Regions from separate parts of the Oerskovia sp. 140933 genome, predicted to be linked through region 2. Evidence: riboswitches for the same ligand, from Rfam matches in the RefSeq annotation. Region 2 holds a riboswitch; each other region holds the start of a gene.
What was found. Region 2 has a riboswitch for thiamine pyrophosphate ahead of NHG27_RS09230 (thiamine ABC transporter substrate-binding protein). Riboswitches for the same ligand answer to the same signal wherever they lie in the genome.
Positions count from the first base shown of each region.

Region 1: it holds a riboswitch for thiamine pyrophosphate, as region 2 does, so the genes downstream of both, thiC (phosphomethylpyrimidine synthase ThiC) here and NHG27_RS09230 (thiamine ABC transporter substrate-binding protein) in region 2, are expected to answer to the same signal.
Region 3: it holds a riboswitch for thiamine pyrophosphate, as region 2 does, so the genes downstream of both, thiD (bifunctional hydroxymethylpyrimidine kinase/phosphomethylpyrimidine kinase) here and NHG27_RS09230 (thiamine ABC transporter substrate-binding protein) in region 2, are expected to answer to the same signal.

Region 1 covers NZ_JAMXIO010000008.1:38,708-41,973, forward strand. The annotation lists gene NHG27_RS06360 (response regulator) at 1-10, shown strand, start outside; gene thiC (phosphomethylpyrimidine synthase ThiC) at 61-1,737, opposite strand; TPP riboswitch at 1,730-1,839, opposite strand; gene NHG27_RS06370 (hypothetical protein) at 1,963-3,266, opposite strand, start outside.
Region 2 covers NZ_JAMXIO010000013.1:93,729-96,994, reverse strand. The annotation lists gene NHG27_RS09235 (ABC transporter permease) at 1-982, opposite strand, end outside; gene NHG27_RS09230 (thiamine ABC transporter substrate-binding protein) at 994-2,088, opposite strand; TPP riboswitch at 2,146-2,272, opposite strand; gene NHG27_RS09225 (DUF4235 domain-containing protein) at 2,437-2,706, shown strand; gene NHG27_RS09220 (phosphotriesterase family protein) at 2,796-3,266, opposite strand, start outside.
Region 3 covers NZ_JAMXIO010000050.1:5,231-8,496, forward strand. The annotation lists gene NHG27_RS17900 (DUF899 family protein) at 1-256, opposite strand, end outside; gene NHG27_RS17905 (hypothetical protein) at 388-738, opposite strand; gene NHG27_RS17910 (hypothetical protein) at 881-1,366, shown strand; gene NHG27_RS17915 (hypothetical protein) at 1,456-1,794, shown strand; TPP riboswitch at 1,870-1,970, shown strand; gene thiD (bifunctional hydroxymethylpyrimidine kinase/phosphomethylpyrimidine kinase) at 1,962-3,266, shown strand, end outside.

The DNA of each region.
Region 1 (3,266 bases), on a different contig from region 2:
GCCACGGTGATCCTGCCCGCCCCCCGCTGAGTGCGTCGGGCAGGCGGTTGCGGCAGCGGATCAGCCGCCCGCGACCGGCAGGTACACCCGGCCGCCGGCGTCCGCGAACTCGCTCGACTTCTCCGCCATGCCGGCCTCGATCGCCTCGACCGACGTCAGCCCGTTCTTCTCCGCGTACTCGCGCACGTCCGCCGAGATCCGCATCGAGCAGAACTTGGGCCCGCACATCGAGCAGAAGTGCGCGGTCTTGGCGGGCTCGGCCGGCAGGGTCTCGTCGTGGAACGCGCGGGCCGTGTCGGGGTCGAGCGAGAGCGCGAACTGGTCGTGCCAGCGGAACTCGAACCGGGCCCGCGACAGCGCGTCGTCCCGGAGCTGTGCGCGCGGGTGCCCCTTGGCGAGGTCGGCCGAGTGCGCCGCGATCCGGTACGTGATGACCCCGGTCTTGACGTCGTCGCGGGCGGGCAGCCCCAGGTGCTCCTTGGGCGTGACGTAACAGAGCATCGCGGTCCCGGCCTGGGCGATGATCGCGGCCCCGATCGCCGACGTGATGTGGTCGTACGCGGGCGCGATGTCGGTCGCGAGCGGGCCGAGCGTGTAGAACGGCGCCTCCTCGCACAGCTCCTCCTCGAGGCGCACGTTCTCGACGATCTTGTGCATCGGGACGTGCCCCGGGCCCTCGATCATGACCTGCACGCCGTAGGACTTCGCGACCTTGGTCAGCTCGCCCAGCGTGCGCAGCTCGGCGAACTGCGCTGCGTCGTTGGCGTCCGCGATGGACCCTGGCCGCAGGCCGTCGCCCAGGGAGAACGTCACGTCGTAGTCGCGCAGGATCTCGCACAGCTCCGCGAAGTGCGTGTACAGGAACGACTCCTGGTGGTGCGCGAGGCACCACGCCGCCATGATCGAGCCGCCGCGGGACACGATGCCCGTGACGCGGCGCGCGGTCAGCGGGACGTACCGCAGCAGGACGCCCGCGTGCACGGTCATGTAGTCGACGCCCTGCTCGGCCTGCTCGATCACGGTGTCGCGGTAGATCTCCCACGTGAGCCGCGCGGGGTCGCCCTTGACCTTCTCGAGCGCCTGGTAGAGCGGCACGGTCCCCACGGGGATCGGGGAGTTGCGCAGCACCCACTCCCGGGTCTCGTGGATGTCCTTGCCCGTCGAGAGGTCCATGAGGGTGTCCGCGCCCCAGCGCGCGGCCCACACCATCTTCTCGACCTCCTCCTCGATCGAGGACGTCACGGCCGAGTTCCCGATGTTCGCGTTGATCTTCACGCCGAACGCCTTGCCGATGATCATGGGCTCGATCTCGGGGTGGCGGCGGTTGGCCGGGATCACCGCCCGGCCGCGGGCCACCTCGTCGCGCACGAGCTCGACGTCGACGCCCTCACGGGCCGCGACGAACCGCATCTCGTCGGTCACGATCCCTGCCCGTGCCCAGGCGAGCTGCGTCCGGGCACCACCCGTGCCGCGCTCGGTGGGGACGGCGTCGGGCCGCAGCCAGTCCGCGCGCAGGGCCGGCAGCCCGGCCGCCAGGTCGAACGCCGCCGGGTCGTCGACCTCGGTGTACGGGCCCGAGGTGTCGTACAGGTCCAGGTGCTCGCCGTTGCTCAGGTGCACGCGGCGCTCGGGGACGCGCAGGTGCTCCGCGCCCGGGACCGGGTGGTGGACCTTGGCGGACCCTGCGATGGGGCCGGTCGTGATGGTGTGCGCAGGCACAGCGGTCTCAGAGCTCATTGCTCTCTCTCCCTACGTCGGCATGATCCGAACAGGTTCGAACGGTCGGCGGCGCTGAGCCGCCCTCTCAGCTCGCTGCTGCGAGCTCCCGTGGGTGTGTGGAGTTGTGGGTCCTGCTTGTGGTGCGGTGGTGCTGGGTGGTGCGGTCGTCACCGTAGCGCAGGTTGCCCGACGGCGGCACGACCATCCCGCGATCGGTCCGTCTCTCCAGGGTTCCGGCCGACGTCACCTCTCCTTGAAGTACTTGAACAGGTGCTTCTCGCGGGTCGTGAGCGCCGCGGCCACGGCGCCGATGAGGACCGCCCCGGCGCCCGCCAGGACGGTCCGCATCCCCAGGATCCAGGTGCTGACCTGGTCGGCGGGAAGGCCGACGCCGGCGGCGAACCACCACAGCGCGGGGACGGCCACGATCACGGCGACCCCGCTCCAGACGGCGGTCTCGAGGAGCACCTGCCAGGTCAGGGCCGCGCGCGGGACGCGGGCGTGCAGGGCCGCGGCGAGCTCGAGGCGGCGCAGGCGGATCGCGACGAGACCCAGGGCGAGTCCCAGGACGACCGCGGCGACCGGAGCGGGCTTGGTCAGACGGTCCGCGAACTCGGCGCTCGCGTCGTACGTCGTACCGAGCCGCCCGTTGAGCTGCTTCTGGGTGGGCTGCGCCTCGGACGACGGGTCGGCGACGAGGGCCGTCCGCAGGAGGGTCGCGGTCTCGGGGTCGACCGGCCAGATCTCGACCCAGCACGAGTCGAACAGCCCGGTGGCGGGCACGGGAGCGACGGCGGCGTAGCCCAGGACACGGTCGCGGCCGTCGTCGGGGTACGGGTACACCGCCCCCACCCGGGCGGGTCCCGCATTGGTCGCGATCGAGTCACCGGTCGTCGCGCCGAGCGCCTCGGCCAGATCTGCGGACAGCCACAGACCGGCCCCGGCGACCCGGCCGCGATCGAGCGCGCCGAGCAGCCCGGGGGTCGCCTCGAAGCCGGTGAGCTCGCTCGAGGGGAGGTTGAGCGCCCGCAGCGGCGTGCCGGTCCGCAGGGCGCCGGCCGCGTTGACGCCGTCGACCCCGGTGAGGGCTTCGCAGCGTGCCCCGTCGACCTGCCCGGCGGCCTCGAGGATCTGCACGCTCGCGCCCGCGTCGCGGTACTCGCGGGCGCCATCGATGACGCCCACGACCGCGCGCACGTCGACTGCGGCCAACGACCCGACGACCACGACGAGCACCGCGGCGAACAGCGTCGCGCGCGTCGTGCCGGTCGTGACGTTGCGCCACGCCTCCGACACCACGGACGCGGCTCGCATGGCCCGCGCCCGCACGGGCCGCCCGGCCTCCTCCCCCGGCCCGACGGCGCCGCTCGCCTCCGTGCGAAGGTGCGCTCCGTCGTCGGGCGCGGTGGGGATGCCTGACGACCCGGCGAGGCTGTGACGTGCGACGTCGTCTACCGGGGTCGAGGCGCCCGGGGCCGTGACGGGACCGCCGGGGATGCCGGCGCCGGAAGGGGGCGCACCTCCCGGGGGCGTCGCGAGGCCGGGGT
Region 2 (3,266 bases):
GCAGGCTCCAGCCCGCGGGGGTCTGGAACGAGCGCACGAGGAGGTTGACGAGCGGCAGCGCGATCAGGCCCAGCACGACGACGGCGGTCACCGCGAGCGGGGCGGCGTCGGCCCGCAGGCGCAACGGGCGGGCAGCGGAGGTCGCGGCGGACAGGTTGAGCGCCCTCTCGCGCCGGGAGCGGGTCCGGCTCGCGACGCTCAGCGCGACCACGACGACGACGAGCTGCACGACCGACAGCACCGCGGCCGTGCGCAGGTCGAGGAACTGGGTCGTCTGGATCCAGATCTCGGTCTCGATGGTCCCGTACTGGATGCCGCCCAGGACGAGGACGACGCCGAACGCCGTGGCGCAGAACAGGAACACGATCGACGCGGCGGACGCGATGGCCGGGGCCAGCGACGGCAGCGTCACGGACCGGAACGCGCGCCACGGCGAGGCGCCCAGCGCGCGGGCGGCCTCCTCGGCGCGCGGATCGAGGTGCTCCCAGAGCCCACCGACGGTCCGCACCACGACCGAGTAGTTGAAGAACACGAGCGCCAGGACGATCGCCCCGAACGTGCCGTCGAGCCGCAGGAACCCCAGGAGGCCGCCCTCGACCAGCAGGGACCGGAACGCGACGCCGACCACGACGGTCGGCAGCACGAACGGCACGGTCACGAACGCGCGCAGGAACGTGCGTCCCCGGAACCTGCACCGGTACAGCACGTACGCGCCGGGCACGCCGAGCAGCACCGAGATCACGGTCCCGAGCACGCCCTGCCACAGCGTCAGGCCGATGATGCGCCAGGTCCGCGGCTCGGAGAACACCTCGGCGAAGCCGGAGAGGTCGAGGGAGGCACCGGCGGCGTCGTGGGTGACGAACCCGCGTGCGACGAGCGTCGCGACGGGCCAGGCGAAGAACACCCCGAGGAACAGCAGCGGCAGCCCGGCGGCGAGCCCCCACAGGAGGACCCGCCCGCCGCGCTGCAACCCCGGGGGCACGCGGATCGTGCTCAGCCGATCACGGTCGACGTCCACGTCTTGATCCACTCGTCGCGGTGGGCCGTGATGTCGGCCGGAGAGACCTCGTAGGGCTCCGGGGACAGGGGCGCGAACTCGGCCCAGCCCTCGGGCAGCGCGATGTCCGCGTTCGCGGGGTACATGTACATGTTGTCGGCGACGTCCGCCTGGAACGCGTCGCTCACGAGGAAGTCGACGAGCTGCTGGGCCCCCTCGGGGTTCTTGGCGCCGGCGAGCACGCCCGCGTACTCGACCTGGCGGAAGCAGGTGTCGAGCAGCGCGCCCGTGGTCGTCGACGTCCCGTCCTCCGACACGGTGAACGCGGGCGACGTCGAGTACGACAGGGCGAGGGGACGCTGCCCCTTGCCCTCGCCCCCGGAGAAGTCGACCGAGTAGGCGTCGGACCAGCCGTCGACGACCTTGACGCCGTTGTCCTTGAGCCTGCTCCAGTAGCCCTCCCAGCCGTCACCCGAGTCGGACGTGCCGTAGGCGCCGACGGTCGCGAGCAGGAACGAGAGCCCGGGGGACGACGTCGCGGGGTTGGTCACGACGAGCAGGTCCTTGTACTCGGGCTTCGTCAGGTCGTCGAGGGTCACGGGCTCGGCGAGGCCCTTGTCGGCGAACCAGCCGTGGTCGACGTTGACGCACACGTCGCCCAGGTCCACGGGGGTCAGCGCGCCGTCGCCGATCGCGTACTGCGCGGCCGAGTCCGCAAGGCCTGCGGGGAAGTAGGAGTCGAGGACGCCCTCGTCGATCGCGCGGGTCGCGAACGTGTTGTCGATCCCGAACACGACGTCGCCCAGCGGCGCGTCCTTGGTCAGGACGAGCTGGTTGACGAGCGCCCCGCCGTCGCCCGGCGCGACCTGCTTCACGGTCAGCCCGGACTCCTCCTCGAACGCGGCGAGGACCTCGTCGCTCACGGCGAACGAGTCGTGGGTCACGAGCGTGACGGTGTCCGTGGCGGTGCTGTCGCCCGAGCCGCTGTCGGCTGCGCCGGCGCACGCCGTCAGGGCCAGGGCGCTGATCCCGCCGACGAGCCCGAGGCCGAGCCTGCGGGGGGTGCTGCGGCGGGTACTGATGGTGTTCACGTGTCCTCCTTGGACTCACAGGAGGGGGACCTCGCGCACGGGAGGTCCCGTGAGCGAGGCTAGAGAAGCCCGACTTCCTCCACCGGTGCTAACCGGATCAGGTTCGAGGGTCTGCGGTGGTCCGCACTCTCAGCGCCCGTCGCCCGGTGTTCCCGGGGCGGTCGGCGCTCCCCTGTCGTTCACCTGCGACTTTACACCGGGGCCCGACGGCGTGGGCAGCCGTCCGGCGTACGGCGTCGCCCGGGGCGCGCCGCCCCCGGGGCGACGACTACGGTGGGAGGTGAGCTTCGCCGTCGGGCCTGCGGGTACGCCGGCGGCACCGCCCCGCCCCGCACCCTGGAGGAACACATGGCCGACAACGATCAGACCCTCGCCGAGAAGGTCACGACCGTCGCGCTGACGCTGGCCGCAGGCTGGGTCGCGCAGAAGGCCGTGAGCTACGCGTGGGCCAAGGCCACGGGGCACGACGCCCCCAAGGACCTGGACGACCCGGAGGTCGGGATCATCAGCGCGGTCACGTTCGCCGCGGCCGCCGCGGCCGCGAGCGTGTTCGCTCGCCGGTTCGCGGGGCGCGAGGCCAAGCGCGTCGTGAAGCGGTTCGTCGCACGCGCGCACTGACACCCGGCACGGGACAGAGGCGAACGGTCGAGGGAGAGGGCTAGGACCCTCCACCTCGACCGTTCGCCTCTCTGCCGGCGCGGGACGCGTCACGCCGTGAGCATCGCCGCCGGGTTCTCGTGCGTCAGACGGCGCAGCACGTCACGCTCGACGCCCCGCCGGGCCAGCATCTCGGTGAAGACCGTCGGCACGTACGCGAACCCGTTGCCGCCGTTCTGCACCCACATCTGCTTGAGGAACACGTCGTGGCTCATGAGCACCTGGCCCGCGAACCCCGCCTCGACCAGCCGGTGCACCGCACCCGCGGTCGTGTGCGGGTCCGGCGAGACACCCTCCTTGGGGTACGTGATGTCCATGCCGACCATGTCGAACTCGAGCCACACCCCGCGCTCCGCGACGGCCCGCTGGTAGTCGGGGTCCTCGGCCGAGGGGTCCATGTGGCACAGCACGACCTTCTCCGGCCGCACGCCCACCTCGTCGACCACGAGATCGAGGATCTCGTGCGCCCGACGCTGCCAGCCCGGCAGGTGGATCTGCATCGCGACCTGCGGGTGCTCGAG
Region 3 (3,266 bases), on a different contig from region 2:
GGTAGACCACGAGCTCGTCGCGCCCCTGGAACAGGTCCAGGAAGGGCACCGGGCCGTCGGGGCCCACGACCTCCGTGGTGCCGTCGAGGCTCACCATGGGCAGGCTGCGGCGGGCGGCCGCGATGGCGTCCCCCTCGTGGGTGTGGGCCTTCTCGCGGACCAGGAGCTCGTCCCGGGCGGCCTGCCAGGTGGCCAGGTCGACGACGGGCGGGCGGCCTGGCAGCGTCGTGGTCGGGGAGTCGGGCTCGGTCGTCATGGTGTCCTCCGTGCGGGGTCGGGCAGGGCAGCGGTCACCAGGGCAGACTCGGTCCCTCGTCGGAACTCATCGCCCGGTCGCCCGGTCCGGCGCGCGGGGGACGCCGCGGCGAGGCTCGCACGCCGGCGGTCTCAGTGGCTGCGCCGACCCCTCGAGGCGCCGAACGGCCCGCCCACGAACAGCCCCAGGCCGAGCACGAAGCCGAAGTCGTACCAGTTGCCGTCGTTGTGCACCTCGTAGATGTTCACCGTGTCGGTGAACAGGGAGACGACGAACGTGACGGGGACGATGATGCCCTGCCACAGGCCGAGCCAGAAGCCGGCGGGGCTGCCGTCGGCGGTCGGCGTGCCGACGTCCGGGTTGGGGCCGGGGGCGCAGGCCGCGAGCGCGAGCGCCCCGACGACCAGGGCCGCGGCGAGGGCGATCCGCCGGGCGCGCGGTGCCGTGCGGTGGGGCGTGACGTCGTCGTGCGTCGTGCTCATGGCCGACCTCCTCGGTGGTGGGCCGTCTCCTGACGGTCGCTCCCAGCATCCGCCGCGGCGGTGGTGCGATCAACCGCACCGGCACGGCGGGCGGCGACGCCGTACGCCGACGCCGGACGTCTCCGCTGCTATCTTGCAGCGCATGGATACCTCTGCCTGGCTGCCGGCGGTGCTCGGGATCGTCGGCGTGCTCGCGGGGTCCCTGGCGACGGGGTGGGCGCAGTCCCGCACGGTCGCCACGCAGGTCGGCGAGGCTGAGCGGATCCGGCTCGACACGCTGCGGCGGAACGCCTACGCCGACTACATCGAGGTGAACACGCAGACGAGGATGGTGCTGGCCAGGCTCGCGACGGAGCTCACCCACGAGGGGAGGACCGGCCTCGCGCAGACGTTGGCGGAGCAGCTCGTGTCGCTCGCCGAGGCGAGGCTGTCGGCAGAGGCGCGCGTCGCCGTCGAGGGGGCCGATCAGGTGGTCGACGCGATCGAGGCGCTCCGCGTGACCTTCTCCGAGGACGGTGCGGACGCGGAGGAGATCACGCCGGAGATGGTCGCGGCGGCCAACACCCGGTTCCGTGTCGAGAGCAAGAGGATCCTGCGACTGATCCGAGAGGACCTGGGCACCCGTTAGCCCGTTTCGGGGCGGTCGGCCCGCGGGCCCGCTACGGTGGTGGCTCTGCACCGTCCTTGACGTCGACGACGACCACCGAGGTGACCGCGATGCCCCGCCGGACCGGCCTGCTCGTCGGAGTCCTGGCCGCGTCGTGCGGCGCTCTCGCGCTGGCTGCGGCGCCCTGGGCGACCGGGCGGGTCGCGATCCCGGCGCAGGGGCCGTGGATCGTCGCGGTCGACGGGTGGCCGGCCGGGATCGACGCCTGCGCTGAGGACCACGCGGTCGAGTACGCCGTGACACCGCTCCCTCTACCGCCGCTCCCGACGACGGTCGCCCTCGTCCCCGAGGCCGGCCGCGAGGACGTCGAGCGTGTCGTACGGTGCCTGGACCGGTACGTCCCGTCGTCGGGCATCGACGTGATGACGGTTCCTCCTGCGGCCTCGTAGGCCGCAGGAGCGCCGAGCCGACCGCCGCCTGCCGGTCCCTGCCGACCGGCAGGTCCTGGTGCCCGCTATCCTTCCCCCGAAGACACGGGGTGCCCGCTCCCACGAGCCGGGCTGAGATCACACCCGTCGAACCTGATCTAGCTAGCACTAGCGAAGGGATGTCGGCAATGTCGCTTGCTGCCACCACACCTGCCCTGCCCACCACCGGGCCCGTACCCGCGTCCGGGGAGGTGCGGGGCCGCGCCCCGCAGCAGGGGGCCGGGCCCTCCCGTCCCCGCGTCCTGTCGATCGCAGGCACCGACCCGACGGGGGGCGCCGGGATCCAGGCCGACCTCAAGGCGTTCGCGGCGCACGGCGCGTACGGCATGGCGGTCACGACCGCACTGGTCGCGCAGAACACGCACGGCGTCCGCTCCGTCCACGTCCCGGGCGCAGAGTTCCTCACCGAGCAGCTCGACGCGGTCTCGGACGACGTCGTGATCGACGCCGTGAAGATCGGCATGGTCGCCGACGAGGCCAACGCGCGGGCGATCGCGGCGTGGCTCGGCCGCGTGCGGCCGCCGTTCGTCGTGCTCGACCCCGTCATGGTCGCCACGAGCGGCCACCGCCTCCTCGACGAGGGGGCCGAGCAGGCCGTGCGCGACCTGGTCGCGCTCGCCGACCTCGTGACCCCCAACCTCCCCGAGCTCGCCGTCCTCCTGGGCGAGCCGGCCGCGACCACCTGGCCCGACGCCCTCACCCAGGCGAGGCGACTGCACGCGGCGGGCGGCGCCGTCGTGCTCCTGAAGGGTGGTCACCTCACGGGGGAGGAGTCGCCCGACGCCCTGGTGGGGCCCGACGGCGTCACGACCTTCTCGGCGCCCCGCGTCGACACCGTGCACACCCACGGCACCGGGTGCTCGCTGTCGGCGGCGGTCGCCGCCCTGCGTCCTCGGCGTGACGACTGGGCGGGTGCCGTGCGCGACGCGAAGACCTGGCTGACGGGTGCGCTGCGGGCCGGGGGAGGGCTGGCCGTGGGCACGGGCCACGGACCCGTCGACCACCTGGCGCACCTGCCCACGCTCGGGCGGCGGACGTTCACCGACGAGGCTTGGGAGCGGATCGCGGGCTGGCGCGAGGCCGTCGAGGGCATGGGGTTCGTGGGGGCGCTCGTGGACGGGTCCCTCGCCGCCGAGGACTTCGGGTTCTACCTCGCGCAGGACGCCGCCTACCTGGCCGAGTACGCCCGCGTGCTGTCGCGGGCGAGCCTCCTCGCGCCCACGCCCGAGGCGCGGCAGTTCTTCGCGGGCGCGGCGGTCGAGTCGCTCGAGGTCGAGCAGGCGCTGCACCGCGACTGGCTCGGCGAGCACGCCGGGATGGACCGCGGTGCGGTCGAGGGCGTCGACCCGTCCCCCGTGACGGCGGCCTACACCAACCACCTGCACGCGGCGTCGAACGGGTCGTACGCGGAGACCGTCGCGGCGCTGCTGCCG